DNA from 4 places in the Enterobacter quasiroggenkampii genome. Region 1 is predicted to be linked to each of the others. Evidence: predicted binding sites of a transcription regulator. Region 1 holds the regulator's gene; each other region holds the start of a gene.
The links. The regulator LexA, encoded in region 1, represses DNA repair genes until DNA is damaged. The targets are predictions, from matches to a motif close to TNCTGTATGTACATACAGNA.
Positions count from the first base shown of each region.

Region 2: the regulator LexA is predicted to act here: its motif matches at 4,809-4,828, upstream of dinB (DNA polymerase IV).
Region 3: the regulator LexA is predicted to act here: its motif matches at 2,997-3,016, upstream of V1572_RS22120 (DinI-like family protein).
Region 4: the regulator LexA is predicted to act here: its motif matches at 2,250-2,269, upstream of mutH (DNA mismatch repair endonuclease MutH).

Region 1 covers NZ_CP143745.1:909,084-915,292, forward strand. The annotation lists gene gntU (gluconate transporter) at 1-475, shown strand, start outside; gene plsB (glycerol-3-phosphate 1-O-acyltransferase PlsB) at 580-3,000, opposite strand; gene V1572_RS04330 (diacylglycerol kinase) at 3,155-3,523, shown strand; gene lexA (transcriptional repressor LexA) at 3,632-4,240, shown strand; gene dinF (MATE family efflux transporter DinF) at 4,304-5,641, shown strand; gene V1572_RS04345 (CsbD family protein) at 5,762-5,971, shown strand; gene zur (zinc uptake transcriptional repressor Zur) at 6,019-6,209, opposite strand, start outside.
Region 2 covers NZ_CP143745.1:1,514,377-1,520,585, forward strand. The annotation lists gene V1572_RS07180 (Na(+)-translocating NADH-quinone reductase subunit A) at 1-40, shown strand, start outside; gene V1572_RS07185 (NADH:ubiquinone reductase (Na(+)-transporting) subunit B) at 44-1,279, shown strand; gene V1572_RS07190 (Na(+)-translocating NADH-quinone reductase subunit C) at 1,272-2,066, shown strand; gene V1572_RS07195 (NADH:ubiquinone reductase (Na(+)-transporting) subunit D) at 2,059-2,697, shown strand; gene nqrE (NADH:ubiquinone reductase (Na(+)-transporting) subunit E) at 2,704-3,300, shown strand; gene nqrF (NADH:ubiquinone reductase (Na(+)-transporting) subunit F) at 3,311-4,534, shown strand; gene nqrM ((Na+)-NQR maturation NqrM) at 4,534-4,737, shown strand; gene dinB (DNA polymerase IV) at 4,846-5,904, shown strand; gene pepD (cytosol nonspecific dipeptidase) at 5,981-6,209, opposite strand, start outside.
Region 3 covers NZ_CP143745.1:4,644,452-4,648,192, reverse strand. The annotation lists gene V1572_RS22140 (DUF5347 domain-containing protein) at 1-217, shown strand, start outside; gene V1572_RS22135 (DUF2732 family protein) at 286-513, shown strand; gene V1572_RS22130 (TraR/DksA family transcriptional regulator) at 513-734, shown strand; gene V1572_RS22125 (replication endonuclease) at 736-2,925, shown strand; gene V1572_RS22120 (DinI-like family protein) at 3,035-3,475, shown strand; gene V1572_RS22115 (tail protein X) at 3,654-3,741, shown strand, end outside.
Region 4 covers NZ_CP143745.1:4,391,358-4,397,566, forward strand. The annotation lists gene ptsP (phosphoenolpyruvate--protein phosphotransferase) at 1-1,272, opposite strand, end outside; gene rppH (RNA pyrophosphohydrolase) at 1,285-1,815, opposite strand; gene mutH (DNA mismatch repair endonuclease MutH) at 2,499-3,191, shown strand; gene V1572_RS20910 (YgdI/YgdR family lipoprotein) at 3,320-3,538, shown strand; gene V1572_RS20915 (NADP(H)-dependent aldo-keto reductase) at 3,670-4,710, shown strand; gene lplT (lysophospholipid transporter LplT) at 4,803-5,996, opposite strand; gene aas (bifunctional acyl-ACP--phospholipid O-acyltransferase/long-chain-fatty-acid--ACP ligase) at 5,989-6,209, opposite strand, start outside.

The DNA of each region.
Region 1 (6,209 bases):
AGACCGGGTGATGGAGATCTGCGGTGCGGCGCTGCAGCCTGCGGGGATTATCCTGCTGGTGATCGGTGCAGGCGGCGTGTTCAAGCAGGTGCTGGTGGATTCCGGCGTGGGCCCGGCTCTGGGTGAAGCGCTGACCGGGATGGGCCTGCCGATTGCGGTGACCTGCTTTGTGCTGGCTGCGGCGGTACGTATCATCCAGGGTTCTGCTACCGTGGCGTGTTTAACGGCCGTGGGTCTGGTGATGCCGGTGATTGAACAGCTGAACTACTCCGGTGCCCAGATGGCCGCGCTTTCTATTTGTATCGCGGGCGGTTCGATTGTGGTCTCTCACGTTAACGACGCCGGCTTCTGGCTGTTCGGTAAGTTTACCGGCGCCACCGAAGCGCAAACCCTGAAAACCTGGACGCTGATGGAAACCATTCTCGGCACGACGGGTGCAATTGTCGGGATGATTGCCTTTACGCTGCTCAGCTAAATGCGGTGATTTAACAAGGCTAAAAATAAGGCCCGGTAGCGTCAGCGCTTACCGGGCCTTTTTATTATCCAGGGCGTCAGGCCGGGCCATAACCCGGCATTGTGTTACTCACCCTGCGTGGCGCTCTCAATCGTCAAGCGCACGTCCGAGGTAATCAGCTCTGCCAGCATCTGGTACACCTTCAGCGTCTCTTCCGGCTCAGCATCACCCGTATCGCTGATGAAGCCTTCATCACGCAGCGTCAGCACCAGGGAACTGAAGACCGCTTTGTCGAAGAATTCAGGGGCGTTAATGCCGTGCAGAACGGACAGGCGCTGGGCCAGCGTCCGGCTCTCCTTCTCCAGCGTACCGCGGTTGATAGACGGATTCGCGCTCAGCAGCCAGAACGTAATGGCGTAGCGCTGCAGCGTTTCGCGCGCACCGGCCGCCAGCAGCTGCAGGGTGCGGGAGCGTGACGGATTGATGTGCAGCTCGTCGTTGTTCAGGGTAATCAGCCCCTGGCGACGCATCTCTTCCGTCATCTTATCCAGTTCTGTCGCCAGCTCATCCTTACTCCAGCGCAGGAACAGCTCCGCTTTCAGCATCGGATAGATGGTCTCAAGATGGCGCAATAGCTCCTGACGGGAGATATGACGATGCTGGGTAATAATGGCGGCCATGAGCGACGGCAGCATCAGCATATGCGTGATGTTGTTGCGGTAGTAGGTCATCAGCACTGCCTGCTCGCGCGGCAGAATGATGATGTCGCCGATCGTGTCCTTTTCGACTTCAAACTTGTTCATCTGCAACGCGTGATCGATAAGTTCACTGGCGGTTGCAGAAGGCACGGTCGAATCAACCGAATACGGCACGTTACGCATCATATCCAGATAGCAATCCAGCTGCTCCGTGAGCTGTTCACGGGTCAGCGAGCGCTGGCGTGAAGCCAGAAGTGCCGTACAGCACAGGTTCATGGCGTTAGCCGCACCGGCGTTGTTAATGCGCACCATCAGCTCGGATGCGATGCCGTTAACCGTTGGCGTCAGCCAGGCCGGACGCACCGCTTCGATAGGATCGATGGACTCGCGCCACTCCGGAACGTGGTGGTTCAGGTACGTCATCAGCGGCATCGGCTCACCGAAGTTCACGTAGCCCTGACCGAGATTGCGCAGCTTGCTCAAGCCGCGCAGCATCTGCGGCAGGCTCTCTTTCTCTTTGGTCGCACCACGCAGCTCTTTCGCGTACGTGCCCACTTCCATCACGTGCTCGTAGCCGATGTAGATAGGCACTAGCGTGATCGGACGGGTACCTCCGCGCAGCATCGCCTGGATGGTCATCGACAGCGTGCCGGTCTTCGGATCGAGCAGACGTCCGGTACGGGAACGACCGCCCTCCACGAAGTACTCCACGGAATAGCCGCGGCTGAACAGCTCGCCAAGATACTCGCGGAACACGGTGGAGTAGAGCTTGTTGCCCTTGAAGGTACGACGAATAAAGAACGCGCCCAGGCGGCGGAAAATCGGACCTGCTGGCCAGAAGTTCAGGTTGATACCGGCTGCGATGTGCGGTGGTACCAGCCCCTGATGATAGAGCACGTAGGAAAGGAGCAGGTAGTCCATGTGGCTGCGGTGGCAGGGGACATAGACAATCTCATGGCCATCATGCGCCAGCTGACGCACGCGCTCGGCGTTATGGACGTTAATGCCCTGATAGAGGCGGTTCCACGTAAAGCCGAGAATACGGTCAGAAAGGCGAATCATCTCGTAAGAGAAGTTCGCTGCAATCTCTTCCATCAGCGCAATGGCGTTCTGCTGGGCTTTCTCATGCGAAATTTTCTTGCTGCGCGCTTCATCTTCAACGGCGCGGGCAATCGCTTTGGAGGCCAACAGCTTGTTGAACAGATCCTGACGAGCCGGGAGGCGTGGTCCTACGGCAGCCAGGCGCTGACGGGCGAAGTGCATACGCGCCACGCGCGCCAGTTTTTGCGCGATGATCTTGTCGGTGCCGTGCTCGTCCGCCATGCGACGCAGCGAAACGGAAGGGGAGAAACGCACAAAGCTGTCGCGTCCCAGCCAGGAGACCGCGAAGAACTTCTGGATGCCGTTAAGCATGCGCAGCGGCGGATTCTCTTCGCCTTTTTCACGGCCCGGACGACGACCAAACATCACCGATACCGGCACCATCTGCACATCCAGATCGGGATTGCTGCGGTGCAGGTCGAGATAGTCATGGAACAGCTTGATGGACTCTTCTTTTGGCGTGTAATAGGTAAACACGCGCGGTCCACCGTGAATGAACACGTAGCGCGGCAGCAGCGTACCGTCAACTTCCAGCGGTTCAAGCGGGTCAGGTAAGTCATGCGCCAGACATTGGGCGCGAAGCGTCAGTAAGTCAGCCTTCGAGTTATAAGGCAAAACGTACATAATGGGGCGTGACGTATCGAGCCCCAATTCCAGCGCGGGTTCTGCTGGGATAGACTTGCTTTTTACCAGGATGCTTAATGGTAAATTAAGTAATTTGTAGTAAATTCGTGGCCAGCCGGACATAAACGATGTAAAGCCTCTGGTTAATAATGCAATTGCGGCGCAAGGATAACAGAAAGCGCGCAAAATTTCTGTTGTTACCCGTCATACTTCAGGCTGTAGCGAAACGCGCTACGGCTCCTGTTACTGACGCTCTTTTTTAAAAAAGGTTCTTTTAATGGCCAATAATACCACTGGGTTAACACGTATCATCAAAGCCGCCGGCTATTCATGGAAAGGTTTCCGTGCCGCATGGGTCAACGAAGCCGCCTTTCGCCAGGAGGGCGTCGCCGCTATCATCGCGGTGATCGTCGCCTGTTTCCTTGATGTTGATGCGATTACCCGCGTACTGCTTATCGGTTCCGTTCTTCTGGTGATGATAGTGGAAATTCTTAATAGCGCTATTGAGGCCGTTGTGGATCGCATTGGTTCCGATTTCCATGAGCTTTCTGGCCGTGCAAAAGACATGGGCTCTGCTGCCGTGTTGCTGGCGATTATCACTGCCGTTATCACCTGGGTCACGCTGCTTTGGTCACATTTCCGATGAGCCTCGAGGAATAATTAAGTCCCTGGTTTTTTGTGCAGTTTTTGGTTCCAAAATCGCCTTTGACTGTATATACTCACAGCATAACTGTATATACACCCAGGGGGCGGAATGAAAGCGTTAACGACCAGGCAGCAAGAGGTGTTTGATCTCATCCGGGATCATATCGGCCAGACGGGTATGCCACCCACGCGTGCGGAAATCGCGCAGCGTCTGGGTTTCCGTTCTCCAAATGCTGCCGAAGAACACCTGAAAGCGCTGGCGCGTAAGGGCGTGATTGAGATTGTCTCGGGCGCGTCACGGGGTATCCGCCTGCTGGTGGAAGAAGAGACGGGCATTCCGCTGATAGGGCGTGTTGCTGCCGGTGAGCCTTTACTGGCTCAGCAGCATATTGAAGGTCACTACCAGGTCGATCCTGGCATGTTCAAACCGAGCGCTGACTTCCTGCTGCGCGTCAGCGGCATGTCGATGAAAGACATCGGTATTCTTGATGGCGATCTGCTTGCGGTGCATAAAACACAGGATGTGCGAAACGGCCAGGTGGTGGTGGCGCGCATTGATGACGAAGTGACCGTTAAGCGTCTGAAAAAACAGGGTAACAGCGTACAGTTGCTGCCTGAAAACAGCGAGTTTTCACCCATTGTGGTCGATCTCCGCGAACAGAACTTCTCTATCGAAGGACTGGCGGTCGGGGTGATTCGCAACGGTGAATGGCTGTAACCTCTTCCTCACAGGCTATGGCACCGCTGTAGCCTGATTCATTCCCCACTCCCGGTATCTTTCATGTCACTGCTGACGGCATCCGATAAGGCATTGTGGCGTCTTGCTCTGCCGATGATTTTCTCCAATATTACCGTGCCCTTGCTGGGACTGGTCGATACTGCCGTTATAGGCCATCTTGATTCACCGGTTTATCTTGGCGGCGTGGCGATTGGCGCGACGGCAACCAGCTTCCTGTTTATGCTGCTGCTCTTTTTGCGCATGAGCACTACCGGTCTTACCGCACAGGCTTATGGCGCGAAAGATCCGCTGCGTCTGGCGCGCGCGCTGGTGCAGCCGCTGATCCTCGCGCTTGGCGCGGGTGCGTTCATCGTTTTATTGCGGGCACCCCTGATCGATCTTGCGCTTCATATTGTTGGCGGCAGCGAGGCGGTATTAGAGCAGGCGCGACGTTTCCTTGAAATCCGCTGGCTCAGCGCGCCCGCATCGCTGGCTAACCTGGTTCTGCTGGGGTGGCTACTGGGCGTGCAGTACGCCCGTGCGCCCGTGATTTTGCTGGTGGTGGGTAACCTGCTCAATATCGTTTTGGATGTCTGGCTGGTCATGGGTCTGCATATGAACGTGCGGGGTGCGGCGCTGGCGACGGCGATTGCCGAATACGGGACCTTTATCATTGGCTTGTGGATGGTCTGGCGGGTACTGGCCATGCGCGGGATCTCCCTGGCGCTGCTCAAAACCGCATGGCGCGGCAATATCCGTAAGCTGCTGGCCCTCAACCGTGACATCATGCTGCGCTCGCTTCTTCTCCAGCTTTGCTTCGGGGCACTGACGGTTTTCGGGGCTCGACTGGGGCCAGACATCGTCGCGGTCAACGCAGTATTGATGACGTTGCTGACATTTACCGCCTACGCGCTGGACGGTTTTGCCTATGCGGTTGAAGCGCATTCCGGGCAGGCGTACGGGGCGCGCGAAAGCGGGCAGCTACGGGATGTCTGGCGGGCAGCCTGCCGTCAGTCGGGACTGGTGGCGCTGGCATTTGGCCTGGTTTACGCCTGCTTTGGTGAGCAGATCGTTGCATTGCTTACCTCTCTCCCTGCGCTACGCGAGCTGGCGAGCCACTATCTCATCTGGCAAGTCGTTTTACCGGTGGTTGGCGTCTGGTGTTATCTGCTGGACGGCATGTTTATTGGTGCGACGCGCGGGGCCGAAATGCGTAACAGCATGGCCGTCGCGGCGGCCGGGTTTGGCCTGACGCTGCTGACGCTCCCCTGGCTGGGGAATCATGGTTTGTGGCTGGCCCTGGCCGTCTTCCTCTCACTGCGCGGGTTGTCGCTGGCGTTTATCTGGCATCGACACTGGCAAAACAATACCTGGTTTCCCCCACGCTCCGATATATCGTGACGGTTAAAGATTCCGAATATGAAATTAACCACGGAATCCTTAACTACAATAATTATCACGTCCAGCAGAAAAGAACGTAACGGACGTTACGACCCGACGCTTAACGAAGAGGACACGATGATGAATAAAGACGAAATCGGCGGCAACTGGAAGCAGTTCAAAGGTAAAGCGAAAGAACAGTGGGGTAAGCTGACGGATGACGACATGACCGTCATCGAAGGTAAACGCGATCAGCTAGTCGGTAAAATTCAGGAACGTTACGGCTACGCAAAAGACCAGGCGGAAAAAGAAGTGGGCGACTGGGAAAAACGCAACGACTACCGCTGGTAACGCTGAATAACCCACAGGGCGGCTCTAAGCCGCCTTTTCTTTTGCCGTTAACGCGGCTTTTTCTTCACCAGAATAGAGTGGTCGTGCTGACACGCGTCCTGATGACGACAGGCTTCCACCTCCACGCACGCGGAACAGAGCCCGTGCGCCTCAATCACGTTATGACGCAGGGCAAAACCCATTTTCGCTGCCAGCGTATGCATAATATCTTCCACGCCTTCCGCAGCCTCTTCTTTCA
Region 2 (6,209 bases), 610 kb from region 1:
ATTGCGCGAGGTGTTAACCCGCATTGAGCAGGAAGGATAACCGATGGGCTTAAAACACCTCTTTGAAAAAATGGAGCCGCACTTTACCGAAGGGAAGCTCAAAAAGTACTACCCGCTGTATGAAGCAACGGCGACCATTTTCTATACGCCGGGTCTGGTGACGAAGGGGGCGGCGCACGTTCGTGACGCCATCGACCTTAAACGGATGATGATTCTGGTGTGGTTTGCAGTCTTCCCGGCGATGTTCTGGGGGATGTACAACGTCGGTTTGCAGACCCTTCCGGCGCTGTACCACATGTACGATGCGCAGCAGCTGGCGCAGGTGCTTCAGTCTGACTGGCACTACCGCCTGGCCCAGTCGTTAGGGGTGAACTTTGCGCCAGACGCGGGCTGGATCAGCATGATGACGCTGGGCGCGGTGTTCTTCCTGCCGATTTACCTCACGGTATTTATCGTGGGTGGCTTCTGGGAAGTGCTGTTCGCCATCATCCGTAAACATGAGATCAACGAAGGTTTCTTCGTGACCTCGATTCTGTTTGCCCTGATTGTCCCGCCAACCTTACCGCTCTGGCAGGCGGCGCTGGGCATCAGCTTTGGCGTGGTCATTGCTAAAGAAATTTTCGGCGGCACCGGGCGGAACTTCCTCAACCCGGCGCTGGCGGGACGAGCGTTCCTCTTCTTTGCCTATCCGGCGCAAATATCAGGCGATCTGGTCTGGACGGCGGCAGACGGTTTTTCCGGTGCGACGCCGCTTTCACAGTGGGCGGCACACGGCGGCGAAACTCTGGTGAACAACGCGACGGGTCAGCCCGTGACCTGGTTTGATGCCTTTATTGGCAACATTCCCGGCTCTATCGGTGAAGTCTCGACGCTGATGATTTTGCTTGGCGGGGCGATCATCCTGTTTGGGCGCGTGGCCTCCTGGCGGATTGTTGCAGGCGTGATGATCGGCATGGTGCTGACCGCCACGATGTTCAACCTTATCGGTTCGTCCACTAACCCGATGTTCTCCATGCCCTGGTACTGGCATCTGGTGCTGGGGGGCTTCGCGTTCGGCATGATGTTCATGGCGACGGATCCCGTCTCGGCCTCGTTTACCGATAAAGGTAAATGGAGCTATGGCGTGCTCATTGGCGCGATGTGTGTCCTAATCCGCGTGGTCAACCCGGCGTATCCGGAAGGGATGATGCTGGCGATTCTGTTTGCCAATCTGTTTGCGCCACTTTTCGATTACCTGGTGGTGCGGGCCAACATCAAGCGGAGGAAGGCGCGTGGCTGAAGTCAAAAATAACGACAGCATCAGCAAAACGCTGCTGGTGGTGCTGGTGCTCTGTCTGGTCTGCTCCATTGTCGTGGCCGGTTCTGCCGTGGGGTTAAAACCCCTGCAGCAGGAGCAACGTGCCCTGGATAAACAGCGCAACATTCTGGCCGTGGCCGGACTGATGCAGGAGGGGATGAGCGCAGATGAGGTTTCGGCCGTCTTTGCCGAACGAATTTCCGCGCGTCTGGTGGATTTAAAAACAGGCCAGCTGCTGGATAAAGACCCGGCAACCTTCAACCAGGCGCTGGCGCTGAAAGATCCGCAGATGAGCCTGACGCTCGAGGCATCGCAAGACCCTGCCGGGATTAAGCGCCGCAGCAATCTCGCCGAAATTTACCTGGTGCGTGACCCCCAAAAACGCATTCAGGAAGTGGTGCTTCCTGTCTACGGCAACGGCCTGTGGTCAATGATGTATGCCTTTGTGGCCCTTGATACGGATGGCCGCACCGTTAAAGGCATTACGTATTATGACCAGGGCGAAACGCCGGGGCTGGGCGGCGAAGTGGAAAACCCGAACTGGCGGGCACAGTTTATCGGCAAGAAAGTGCTCGACGATAACGGTCTGCCTGCGCTGAAGGTGATGAAAGGAGCGGCACGTCCCGGTGACGACTACGCGGTCGACGGGCTTTCCGGCGCCACGCTCACCTCAAACGGCGTGCAGCACAGTTTTGATTTCTGGATGGGCGAGCTGGGCTTTGGTCCTTTCCTGAAAAACGTACGTGAAGGAGCGCTGAACAATGGCTGATACCGGTGAACTGAAAGAAGTGAAAAAGGTGCTCATTGGCCCACTGCTCGCCAATAACCCGATCACGCTGCAGGTGCTGGGCGTCTGTTCAGCCCTGGCGGTGACGACCAAGCTGGAAACGGCGATGGTAATGACGTTGGCCGTCACGCTGGTTACGGCGTTTTCGAGCATGTTTATCTCGATGATCCGCCACCACATTCCCAACAGTGTGAGGATCATCGTGCAGATGGCGATCATCGCCTCGCTGGTGATCGTGGTCGATCAGCTGCTGCGCGCCTTCGCCTATGAAACCTCCAAACAGCTCTCGGTGTTTGTCGGGCTAATTATCACCAACTGTATCGTCATGGGGCGTGCGGAAGCCTACGCCATGAAAATGCCGCCGCTGGCGAGCTTTATGGACGGTATCGGCAACGGCCTCGGCTACGGCGCGATCCTGCTGACCGTGGGGTTCCTGCGAGAGCTGATTGGCAGCGGCAAGTTGTTTGGCATCCCAGTGCTGGACACGGTGCAAAACGGCGGATGGTATCTGCCAAACGGCCTGTTCCTGCTGGCCCCTAGCGCATTTTTCATTATCGGTTTGTTGATCTGGCTGATTCGTACGTTGAAACCAGAACAGCAGGAAAAGGAGTAACCGACGATGGCTCATTACCTGAGTTTGTTTGTGCGCGCGGTGTTTGTTGAAAACATGGCGCTCGCGTTTTTCCTCGGCATGTGTACGTTCCTTGCTGTGTCTAAAAAGGTCTCCACGGCATTTGGCCTGGGCGTGGCGGTCACCGTTGTGTTGGGGCTTTCGGTTCCGATTAACAATCTGGTGTACAACTTCGTGCTGCGGGATGGCGCGCTGGTGGAAGGGGTTGATCTCAGCTTCCTGAACTTCATTACCTTTATCGGGGTGATCGCGGCGCTGGTGCAAATCCTGGAGATGATCCTCGATAAGTACTTCCCTTCACTCTACAACGCGCTGGGGATCTTCCTCCCGCTGATCGCGGTGAACTGCGCCATCTTCGGCGGCGTCTCGTTTATGGTTCAGCGTGATTACAACTTCAGTGAATCCGTGGTGTACGGTTTCGGCTCCGGTATCGGCTGGATGCTGGCGATTGTCACCATGGCGGGGATCCGCGAGAAAATGAAATATGCCAACGTGCCTGCTGGCCTGCGTGGCTTAGGGATCACCTTTATCACCACCGGGCTGATGGCGCTGGGCTTTATGTCCTTCTCCGGTGTGCAGCTATAAGGGCTAACAGATGGAAATTATTCTTGGCGTGGTGATGTTCACGCTGATCGTACTGGTGCTGTCAGGACTCATTCTGGCGGCGCGGGCGAAGCTGGTGAATTCCGGCGACGTGGTGATTGATATTAACGACGATCCGCAGAATCAGATCCGCACGCCTGCGGGAGATAAACTGCTCAATACGCTCTCCGGTAACGGTATTTTTGTCTCCTCAGCCTGCGGCGGCGGCGGCTCCTGCGGGCAGTGCCGCGTGACGGTAAAAGAGGGCGGTGGCGATATTCTGCCCACCGAGCTGGCGCATATCACGAAGCGTGAGGCAAAAGAGGGCTGCCGTCTGGCCTGCCAGGTCGCGGTGCGTCAGAACATGAAGATTGAACTGCCGGAAGAGATTTTCGGCGTCAAAAAATGGGAATGTGAAGTTATCTCTAATGATAACAAAGCCACCTTTATCAAAGAGCTGAAGCTGCGCGTACCGGAAGGGGAAGATGTCCCGTTCCGCGCCGGCGGATACATTCAGATTGAGTGTCCTGAGCATACCGTGGCATATGCGGACTTCGACGTTCCGCAGGCGTACCGTGCCGACTGGGACAAATTCAATCTCTTCCGCTTTGTATCAGAGGTAAAAGAGCCGACGCTGCGCGCCTACTCGATGGCCAACTACCCGGAGGAGAAGGGCATTATCATGCTCAACGTGCGTATCGCCACGCCGCCACCGAATGTGCCGTATGCGCCGCCGGGCGTGATGTCGTCATACATCTGGTCTCTGAAGCCGGGAGATAAGGTAACTATCTCCGGTCCGTTCGGGGAGTTCTTCGCGAAAGATACCGACGCGGAGATGGTCTTTATCGGCGGCGGTGCCGGTATGGCCCCGATGCGCTCGCACATTTTTGACCAGCTCAAGCGCCTCGGCAGCAAGCGTAAAATCAGCTTCTGGTACGGGGCTCGCTCGCTGCGCGAAATGTTCTACGACGATGAGTTTGAACAGCTGGCACGTGAAAACCCGAACTTTACCTTCCACGTGGCGCTTTCCGATCCGCAGCCGGAAGATAACTGGACGGGCTATACGGGGTTCATCCACAACGTGCTGTATGAAAACTACCTCAAACAGCACCCGGCGCCCGAGGACTGCGAGTTCTATATGTGTGGTCCGCCGATGATGAACGCCGCCGTGATTAAGATGCTGAAAGATCTCGGCGTCGAAGATGAGAACATCATGCTTGATGACTTTGGAGGCTGATGATGCTGACGTTTCTGGCAACCTTTGTGGTTTTTGTGCTTGTCATCTTCGGCATGTCGTTAGGCTGGATCGTTAAGCGGAAAAGCATTCAGGGCAGCTGCGGCGGTATTTCCTCCATTGGTATGGAGAAGGTCTGCGACTGCCCGGAACCGTGCGACGCCCGCAAAAAACGCATGGCGCGCGAGCAGCAGCGCATTATTTAAGTTTTTGTAGGCCGGGTAAGGCAACGCCGCCACCCGGCATTCTTACATCTGCTTCTCAATCCTCATTTATTTACTGTATACTTATCCAGTGATGAGTGAGGGCTTACTATGCGCAAAATAATCCATGTTGATATGGACTGCTTTTTTGCCGCAGTGGAGATGCGAGACAACCCGGCGCTGCGGGATATTCCCATCGCCATTGGCGGCAGCCGCGTTCAGCGTGGTGTCATCAGCACCGCCAACTATCCCGCGCGCAAATTTGGCGTGCGAAGCGCCATGCCGACGGCGATGGCCTTAAAGCTTTGCCCTCATCTCACGCTTCTGCCCGGGCGGTTCGACGCCTATAAAGAGGCTTCCCTTCATATTCGGGAAATCTTCTCCCGCTATACCTCTCTGATAGAGCCGCTGTCGCTGGACGAAGCCTATCTGGATGTGACCGACAGCGTGCACTGCCACGGCTCCGCCACCCTGATGGCGCAGGAGATCCGCCAGACGATTTTCAACGAGCTGAATCTGACGGCATCGGCGGGTGTGGCGCCCGTTAAATTCCTTGCCAAAATCGCTTCGGATTTAAATAAGCCCAACGGCCAGTACGTCATTACGCCGGAAGAGGTGCCTGCATTTTTAAAAACGCTGCCGCTCGGCAAAATTCCCGGCGTCGGTAAAGTCTCCGCCGCAAAGCTGGAAAGCATGGGGTTACGCACCTGCGAAGACGTACAGCGAAGCGATCTCGCGATGCTGCTTAAGCGCTTCGGGAAGTTTGGCCGCGTGCTGTGGGAGCGCAGCCAGGGGATTGACGATCGCGATGTGAACAGCGAACGGCTGCGGAAATCCGTCGGCGTTGAGCGTACCCTCATTGAAGATATTCATGACTGGTCCGAGTGCGAATCTATTATCACGGAACAACTCTACCCGGAGCTGGAGCGACGCTTAAGCAAGGTAAAACCGGACCTGCTCATCGCCCGTCAGGGCATCAAGCTCAAATTCAACGATTTCCAGCAGACCACGCAGGAACATGTCTGGCCGCGTTTGAATAAAGACGATCTTATCGCGACGGCAAAAAAGGCATGGGAAGAGCGACGAGGTGGGCGAGGGGTGAGGCTGGTGGGATTGCACGTCACGCTGCTGGATCCGCAGTTAGAGCGACAGCTGGTATTGGGATTGTAAAAAAGCCCGGTGCGCTACGCTTACCGGGCCTGGGTTTTTCACCCTATTCCACAGGAAGAGGGTTGGGATGAAGATGTTACTTAGCAGGGATCGCTTTCAGCAGTTCAGTCAGCAGCGTCCAGTAGTGACCGACGCTTTCGATATGAACCTGCTCATCCGGCGAGTGCGGACCGGTAATGGTTGGCCCGATAGATACCATGTCCATGTCCGGGTACGGTTTCTTGAACAGACCGCATTCCAGACCCGCGTGGATCACCTGAATGTTCGGCGTGCTGTTGAACAGACGCTGATAGGTTTCACGCACC
Region 3 (3,741 bases), 990 kb from region 1:
GTTTATGGCTGACATGCGCGATAAGCGCGATCCCTTTTTTGAGGAGAACAGCAGGGCGCTGGCCGCTCTCTTTTTCCTGGCGAGATTACCCGTCGCCCGTCATGAGTGCGATATCAGCGAGCTGACCACAGAGGAGAAAAGAGCGCTAATTACCGCGATGAATCATTTTCGTGCTGTTGTGAGTTTATTTCCTGAACGGCTGACCATGCCGTTGTAACCCAACCCAAAAACGAATGGCGTAAACCCGCCGGGCACCCTGTTGCCTGAATTTAAGGAGAACGCGTAATGCGACACAGTGAAAACCGCCCTTATCCGATCGGAAGTGAAGAACTGCAACGCCTGCTGATGGAGGCAAAAACAGAGGAACGATGCGCGCGCGCCCTTGCGGTCTCCCTGCGTCTGGAGGCGCTGGCAAGCCAGATCTACAAAACCGGCATGAGCGGAGAAGACGTTGCCGAACTGCTGTGCCACGAGGCGGCCCGCTACGAGCGTGAATCCCAGGAGCTGCACTGATGGCCGATTTTATCGATCTTGCCCAGGCGCGCGAGCAGGAAGACAGAGAGCGCCACATTAATAGCGCCCGCAGACGACCCGCATCGCCTTCGCGTTTCTTCTGCGAGGAGTGTGAGGCTCCAATACCGCAGGCGCGCCGTATGGCGGTGCCCGGCGTGGCCCTGTGCGTCACCTGTCAGGAGATCGCGGAGATGAAAAATAAACACGTCCGGGGAGGGTGAGTTGGCTACGTCATTCGCTTATCCGTGGAATGCACCGCGGTCGGCCATTGCCAGCCCTTATCTTACCCATGCCCAGCAGCAGCGTCGCGATCGCTTCTTCGCGACGCTGCTGCAGGCAAGAATGGCCCTCTCACAGCAGCCTGACTGCGTGCGTTTTGAGGTCTGGCGCGCCGTTGACGCCCTCGAACTGCATCGGGGCAATCCCCAGGCCAATGCCTTTTTTATCCGCTTCTGCAACAGGATATTGCCCCGCCTGCGGCGGGTCTCTGAACGCTATGCCTGCGCAGGTTTGCATGACGCAGTCTACCGAGCCGTGTTTAAAGGCCATTTCGATACCCAGCTTCTGCAGTACCTTGCCTCGCGAATGGTTGAACTGGTTGCCCGCTATAACCGTCTGCCGGATATGTCCCGCGCGGATATCGACCTGCTGGCCGGCGATATTGCCAGCTTTATTCGCGGCGAGCTGGCGAATATTAACGATGCTGAGATGGGTGAATACCAGACGCTGTACGTCTGGTATCAGCGCGCCGGACTGATCGCCCGACAGTTCAACGTGTCGCCTCCGCACTGGGAGCGGGTGTCGAAGACATTTTTCAACAAAGACGATGTTGCCGCTGCGGTGATGCGGATGTTTTCCGAGGCGTGGTGGCGCGGGCGTTTACGTCGGATCGCGGCTGCCTGGCGCGAGCATTTGCAGATTGCCCTCGGCAACGTCAGCAAAAAGAGAATGGCGTACGCGAGCAAACGCTGCGTGACCGAGTGGCGCGAGCAGAAGCGCCGCACCCGTGAATTTCTCAAGGGCATGGAGCTGGAAGATGAAGAGGGCAACCGCATTAGCCTGATTGAAAAATACGATAGCTCGGTGGCCAACCCGGCGATACGTCGCTGTGAGCTCATGACCCGCATTCGCGGGTTTGAAAATATCTGCCAGGCGCTGGGCTATGTGGGCGAATTCTATACCTTAACCGCCCCCGCGCAGTATCACGCCACCGTGAAATCGGGCTACCCCAACGCGAAGTGGAACGGGGCCAGCCCGGCGGATACGCAAGGCTACCTCACCCGGGTGTGGGCGCGCATCCGCGCAAAGCTGCACCGGGAAGGTCGCCGTATCTTTGGTATCCGCGTCGCGGAACCCCATCACGACGGTACGCCCCACTGGCACATGCTGATGTTTATGCGGCCGGAAGACGTCGAATGCGTTCGCCGGATTATAGGGGACTACGCCCGGGAGGAGGATGCCGCTGAGCTGCAGAGCGAAAGCGCCAGACAGGCTCGCTTTCACGCGGACGCGATCGATCCGCAGAAAGGCAGCGCTACCGGCTATATCGCCAAATACATCTCAAAGAATATCGACGGCTATGCGCTCGATGGCGAGACCGATAACGAAAGCGGCGGCCTGCTGAAGGAGACGGCGTCCGCCGTATCGGCCTGGGCAGGGCGCTGGCACATTCGCCAGTTTCAGTTCATCGGCGGCGCGCCGGTAACGGTCTACCGCGAGCTGCGCCGACTGGCAGACGCAGAGACCGCGCGTGGTCTGAGCGTCGAGTTTGCTGCCGTCCATGAAGCTGCCGACGCCGGTGACTGGGCGGGTTACGTCACTGCACAGGGCGGCCCGTTTGTGCGTCGCGATGATTTACAGGTGCGCACGCTGTATGAGCCGGGTACCGGGTTTAACCAGTACGGCGAAGAAACGGTCCGCATCCGCGGCGTGTACGATTCCGCCGTCGGCGCGGGCAGCCCGGTTTTAACCCGGCTCACGCAGTGGAAAATTGTGCCGAAGCGGGCCCAGGAGCCTGAGGATGTATCTGCGCCTTCTCGGAGTTCTGTCAATAACTGTACGCTGAGCGATCTCTCTCAACCCCTCAACCGGCGTGCGAGACGGGCATTAACCGAGCGTATTAAGCGCATCCGGCCCGGCGCAGCGGCGCCCTTTGTCTTCGAGCGGGATCCGCAGAACGGGGTCCCGGAGAAGGTGATTGATGAAGTTCGGCTCGCCACCGGAATCGCCATCAGCCGCGCAGAGGCCCTGCATCTTATGGCGGGTGGCGTAAGCCGCTTTAATGACAAATGGTGCAGAGGCGCAGCTGACGGATCGCTCTTTCCGGCAGCGCGTTCTTATCAGCATAAGGCGCGGAAAATCCTTGAACGTATTGGGCATTTATCGGATCTGTTCGCTCTGAGAGCACGCTAATCTCCATCGATATCATGCACATACCGTGAAGAGTTCTGATTTTTCGCTTCACTCTTTTTATGAATACGTGATACTGTATGTTTATACAGTATCTCGTGGTGGAGGTTGTGTGGACAGAGAGTTGAACGAGCAGGTCATGATTGAACGCGTCGAGATGATTGCTCGACTGACGACAGAAGGAACATGTCAGGAAAGAGATCGTGAGATTGCCCTGAATTTGATTGCTGAGATTGCGCGGGGAAATTTAATCAAAAACAACGCGTTTACCGTTGTTTTCTCAGCATCGCCTGTTCCGGAACGCATCAAAAAAGAGGGTAACGTTCGGGTGAACATTACGCTTGATAAAGACCAGCAGATTGGCCATGGCGTCGTCGAGGCCTTCCAGAACGAACTGACCCGCCGAATAAGATCCCTGTTCCCGTCATCGCGGGTGACCGTGAAAATAGGATCGATGACGGGAGTAGAGCTCCAGGGGCTCGAAGGAGAAGCCGATCGCGAGATGCTGGATAATATTCTCCGGGAAGTCTGGGAAGACGAGAGCTGGCGCTAGCCCAGCATCATTACCCGAATGCACGCCCTCATTCTGATTTTGCGCTTTCGTTGACCCACGCTTCGCTGCTTGTGGACGGTCTGTTGTGTCCGCGATTGTCCATCCGTCAGCGATAGCGAAAAGGCCGCCAGCCCGGGAAACTCTACAGTACCTGGTAACCGGATGTTGGGAGCGTCTGATGAAGATCTATGCAATGCAGGGGGACACGCTTGATGCCGTTTGCGCCCGCTATTATGGGCGCACGGCTGGCGTCGTAGAAGCCGTTC
Region 4 (6,209 bases), 1.2 Mb from region 1:
GTTAACGTCATCTTCCGCCAGCTTGCTTAATTCATTCTCTTCGCTGATAAGACGCTGGTATTCCTGGAGCAGAACCGGCTCAGGATCGACCAGCAGCTCACCGCGATAGCCGTCGACCACCAGCGTACGTCGGTGCAGCACCGACGGCTGAATGTCCGCCCCCATAACGGTAGGGATGCCCAGCGCGCGCACCATAATAGCGGCGTGTGAGTTGGCGGCACCATCGCGCACCACCACACCGGCCAGCCTGTCCTGCGGCAGTTCAGCCAGCGTCGTTGCCGAGAGTTCGTCGGCGACCAGAACAAACCGTTTTGGCCAGGCATTCGGGCCCTGAATGGTGTCATCAAGATGGAACAGCAGGCGCTGCCCCAGAGCGCGCAGATCCCCTGCCCGCTCTTTCAGGTAACCGTCGGTCAGTGCCGCAAACTGGTCGGCAAATTTTTCGATGACCTTCTTAACCGCCCACTCTGCGACCGAGCCTTTATCCACTTCCGCAAAAAGCTCACGGCGCAGGCGCGCATCGGAGAGCAGGTGCGAATAGAGGTCGAAGATGGCCGCCGTCTCTTTTTGCGCGCCTGCGGCAAAACGCTTGCTGTAACGACGAAATTCATTCGCTGCCTCTTCCAGCGCGGCGGTGAGACGCTCGCGCTCAAGCGCTTCATCAAGCGTTGAGGCTTCGTAAACCTGCTCCATTAACGGCAGCGTGGCGTCCATCCAGCCTTCAGCAATCGCTACACCTGGCGATGCCGGAAGGGCACGAATGCGCGTATGGCGATACTGACCAAAGAGCGCGGCAAGCTGAGACTGAGAGAGGATCGCCGCCATCTGCGTGGCCAGCGTGACGAGGAAAGACTCCTCGCTTTCGTCGTACTGACGTAGCTCACGCTGCTGGACAACCAGCACGCCGAGCAACTGGCGACGCTGGATAATCGGCACGCCAAGGAAAGCGCGGAAGCGCTCTTCTTTTACGGAGGGGATGTATTTAAAGCTGGGGTGTTTTTGCGCGTCAGCAAGGTTAATGGGTTCAGCCAGTCGCCCAACCAGACCCACGATACCTTCATCAAATGCGAGCGTAACGGTGCGTCCACGTGGTTTTTTCAAACCACGGGTCGCCATCAGGTAATAGCAGCGCCGATCGTGGTCGGCCAGATACACCGAACAGACCTCGGTCTCCATCGCAAGACAGATGTCGGTGACCAGAATATTCAACGCCTCGTTCAGACGCGGCGCGCTGGCCACCTTCTCGACTATTTCTCGCAAGCGGGTGAGCATGATTTGCGTAGCTTAACCTCTTTTACGTCGCCAGGCAGGTGCGCTCTGCGGCTTAGGCGGGATCTCCTGAAGCTGCATCACCACACTTGCAAACTCTTTCATCACCCTACGGTAAACATCGCGCTTAAATGACACGACCTGACGAACAGGATACCAATAGCTCACCCAGCGCCAGCCATCAAACTCCGGCGTACTGCTGGTTTGCATATTGATGTCTGAATCGTTGCCCACCAACTGCAACAGAAACCACTTCTGTTTCTGGCCGATACAAACCGGCTTTGTGTCCCAACGCACCAAACGTTTCGGTAACTTGTAACGCAACCAGTTGCGGGTCGAAGCCAGGATGCGAACATCTTTTCGGCTCAAACCGACCTCTTCAAAAAGCTCCCGGTACATCGCTTGTTCTGGGGACTCTCCCGGATTGATCCCGCCTTGCGGGAACTGCCAGGAGTGTTGACCATATCGACGGGCCCACATCACCTGGCCCTGACGATTACAAATTACTATTCCTACGTTCGGGCGGTAGCCATCGTCATCAATCACCGGACTACCCCAAACTAAACCTTATATATGAATGATTGTTTCACACTACAGGGAGGCGGTAAACCACTCTCTTACAGGCCTGCAACCTAATAACAATTGAATAACTCACAAATAAGTGCTGAGTTATAAACAGATGAGCGACAGTGAAGGGAATTTTATTCACCTTTTCTGTGGATATAGTTGTGAAGAAGTGTCTGATTACCGATGAACAACCTCAACGACCGCCGCACACCCTCTTTTGCTCGCATTCATTAACATGATTATATTCATAGAGTTAGATGCATTTACGTAAACAAAAAACTGAATAGCGTGACGATCGTCACACCAGGGTTCGTCGTGCTGATGAAAGATCGAACAGCGTCGGTTTTATCCACAGATTGTGCCAATAAGTTAGTCACAATTTGTGTGAAAATTCGATTTTCATCGCACGTCAAGGCTGTAAATGGAAACAGTAGTCAGGGTTATGCCCAGTTATCCCATTTTTCTGTGGATAACATGGTGTAAGATCCTGTTCATTGTCAGTGACCAGATTTGAACAACCGCTTTTTCCACCCAGGCGAAACGATTTCAGACCGATAAAAAAACCTATAAATCATAGAGATGTCATATTGGTACAGAAAAAGTTAAACTCTATCCACAGGGGACAATTTCTTCGTTTATTTTTTAATCAAAAGGTTACCGTCATGCATCCGCTTACACCCTTGGGCTCACCACCGTCCAGTGAGAGCCAGTTGCTACTGCAGGCACAGCGTCTGGCCGGTTTTTCGCTTGGCGAGCTGGCAGCAATGGCCGGGCTGCCGATCCCGAAGGATCTGAAACGGGATAAAGGCTGGATCGGCATGCTGCTGGAGCTGTGGCTGGGTGCCAGCGCAGGGAGCAAACCTGAGCAAGATTTTGCAGCCCTTGGCGTGGAGCTAAAAACCATTCCTGTAGACCGCCAGGGCAAGCCGCTTGAGACCACCTTTGTCTGCGTTGCGCCATTAACCGGCAATACCGGCGTAACGTGGGAAACCAGCCACGTTCGTCACAAGCTGAAGCGCGTATTGTGGGTACCGGTTGAGGGTGAACGTCAGATTCCCCTGGCCGACCGTCGCGTTGGCGCGCCGCTGCTCTGGAGCCCGGACGAGGATGAGGAGCATCAGCTGCGTCTGGACTGGGAAGAGCTGATGGACATGATTGTTCTTGGGCAGGTTGAGCGCATCACCGCCCGACACGGAGAGGTATTACAGCTGCGCCCAAAAGCAGCCAACAGTAAAGCCCTTACCGAGGCAATCGGCGCGCAGGGTGAGCCGATACTGACGTTGCCGCGCGGTTTTTATCTCAAAAAGAATTTCACCGGCGCACTACTCGCACGTCATTTCCTGTTGAAAACATAGTTTTTTACTTATTTTGAGAGCTCTCAAACATAATCGACTGCTTTTTAAGATTTTACCGCTTCCTCAACTCGCCATATCGGGTTAATACTAGATTATGATTTGATACAAGCCAGATGAGGACGATAACGATGAAAAAATGGGCAGTATTAGTGTCAGCAGTCGGTTTAGCGTTTGCCGTATCGGGCTGTAGTAGCGATTACGTCATGGCGACAAAAGATGGTCGAATGATCCTGACCGACGGTAAACCCGAAGTCGACGATGATACTGGTCTGGTCAGCTACCGCGACCAGGAAGGCAATAAAATGCAGATCAATCGCGACGAAGTATCGCAAATTATCGAGCGATAATCAGAGAGAGGTCAGTCGCTTGCTGGCCTTTTTGATTTTTTTCTTCCCCTTTTGCTTCCCCTCTGCCATGTTTATATTCCTTTGTCGGGTACGCCCTGACGCGGTTTATATGTCTACTGAGGAAGCCGGCTATGCATTATCACCGTATCCCCCACAGCGCTCTGGAAATTAGCCAACTGGGGTTGGGCACGATGACATTTGGTGAACAAAACAGCGAAGCCGATGCCCATGCACAACTCGATTATGCCGTCAGCCAGGGCATTAACCTGATTGATGTCGCAGAGATGTACCCTGTTCCGCCACGTCCTGAGACGCAGGGACTGACCGAAACCTACGTCGGTAACTGGCTGGCAAAACGCGGCAACCGTGAAAAGCTGGTGATTGCCTCCAAAGTCAGCGGCCCCGCGCGCAACAACGATACCGGGATCCGCCCGAACCAGATCCTCGATCGCAAAAATATCCGCGCCGCGCTGGACGCCAGCCTCAAGCGCCTGCAAACCGACTATCTCGACCTGTACCAGGTACACTGGCCGCAGCGGCCAACCAACTGCTTTGGCAAGCTCGGGTACAGCTGGAATGAGAGCGCCCCCGCGGTGACGCTGCTGGAAACGCTGGAAGCGCTGACCGAATGCCAGCGTGCGGGAAAAATCCGCTACATTGGCGTGTCTAACGAAACGGCCTTTGGGGTCATGCGCTATCTGCACCTGGCGGATAAGCACGATCTGCCGCGTATTGTGACTATTCAGAACCCGTACAGCCTGCTTAACCGCAGCTATGAAGTGGGTCTGGCCGAAGTGACGCAGTATGAAGAAGTGGAACTGCTTGCTTACTCCTGTCTCGGCTTCGGCACCCTGACGGGGAAATACCTGAACGGCGCGAAACCGGCCGGGGCGCGTAACACCCTCTTTAGCCGCTTCACCCGCTACAGCGGCGAGCAGACGCAGAAAGCCGTTGCCGCTTATGTGGATATCGCGAAGCGTCACGGCCTTGACCCTGCGCAGATGGCGCTGGCCTTCGTGCGTCGTCAGCCGTTTGTTGCCAGTACCCTGCTGGGCGCAACCACGATGGAACAGCTGAAAACCAATATTGAGAGTTTCCACCTGAACCTGAGTGAAGAGGTGTTAGCGGAGATTGAAGCAGTGCATCAGGTTTATACTTATCCTGCACCATAGCCTGACGCTTTTGCCCGCTGGCGCTACGCTTACCGGGCCTACAGGTGCTCAAACCCAGGCCGGGTAAGGCGAAGCCGCCACCCGGCCAGATATCAACGGCGACGTTGCCACATCCACAAACCCGCAATCGCAATCGCAAACAGCCCGCCAAACCCGACGCCAATCCCCACCACCGGCACACCCACTTTTACCGCCAGCGAGTAGAGCCCCAGCATGAACAGCATTGCCAGGTTTTCACCCAGGTTTTGTACCGCAATGGCATTGCCTGCCCCGACGGTCTGCTTGCCCCGCTCCTGCAGTAACGCATTCAGCGGCACTACGAAGAAGCCCCCCAGAATACCAATCAGGATGAGGAGGGCATACGCGGGCAATAACGCATGCTGCAGCGAGAAGATAAGCACCACGACGCCAATCAGGATCCCGGCGGGCATGCAGCGTGCGACCGTCTCCAGCGTGACCAACTTCGCCGCCGCGCCCGCCCCAACCACAATCCCGATAGCCACCATCGCATTAAGATAGGTTGGCGTCGCGTTGTCCGTAATGCCCAGCGCCACCGGCACCCACAGAACCAGCAGGAAGCGCAGGGTGACGCCCGCGCCCCAGAACATGCTGGTCCCCATCAGGGAGAAACGCGTTTCACCGTTACGCCACAGCACGCGGCAGGCGGTAAAGAAACTGCCGGTCATCGGTTTAAATCGCCAGGATTGACCCGGGCGAGCCGCAGGCAGCTTCGGAATAAACAGGTTCGCCACGACCGCCCCGCCATACACCACCGCACACACGCCCAGTGCCGCCAGAACATGCCAGTCGGCCAGCACGCCGCCCGCAACGGAGCCAATCAGGATAGCGGCAATAGTAGATGACTCCATCAGACCATTGGCTTTCACCAGCTTATCCCCGGTGGTCAACTCGCCGAGAATGCCGTACTTCGCCGGGGAGTAGGCGGCGGCTCCAATGCCCACCAGCGTGTAGCCAATAAACGGATTGAAGCCAAAGCAAATGCTGGCCGCCCCCAGCAGCTTGAGACCGTTGGCAAACATCATCACCCGGCCTTTCGGGAAACTGTCCGCCACCTGCCCCACAAATGGAGCAAAAATAATGTAAGCGCCCACAAACACCATCTGCAGGATCGGCTGACTCCAGTCGGGGTAAAACTCGGCTTTCAGCAGCGCCAGCGTGGCAAACAGCAGCGCGTTATCGCCGAACGCAGAGAGAAACTGCGCGGCAATGACGGCCATCATGCCTTTCGACCTGAGGGATGTGTTAGTGTGTACTGACTCACGCATTTTGCTGTTCCGCCTCTTCAACCATGCCTTTCAGGGTCACGAAATCTGGCTTCCCGCTGCCCAGTACCGGGAGCTGTTTCAGGTAGCGAATATCGCGCGGCACGGCCAGTTCAGGAATACCGTGTTCACGCGCATAGCTCAGTAACCTGTCGCGCTTAAGCTCACCGTCGGTCGTAAACAGCACCAGCGCCTCGCCTTTGCTGGCATCGCTCT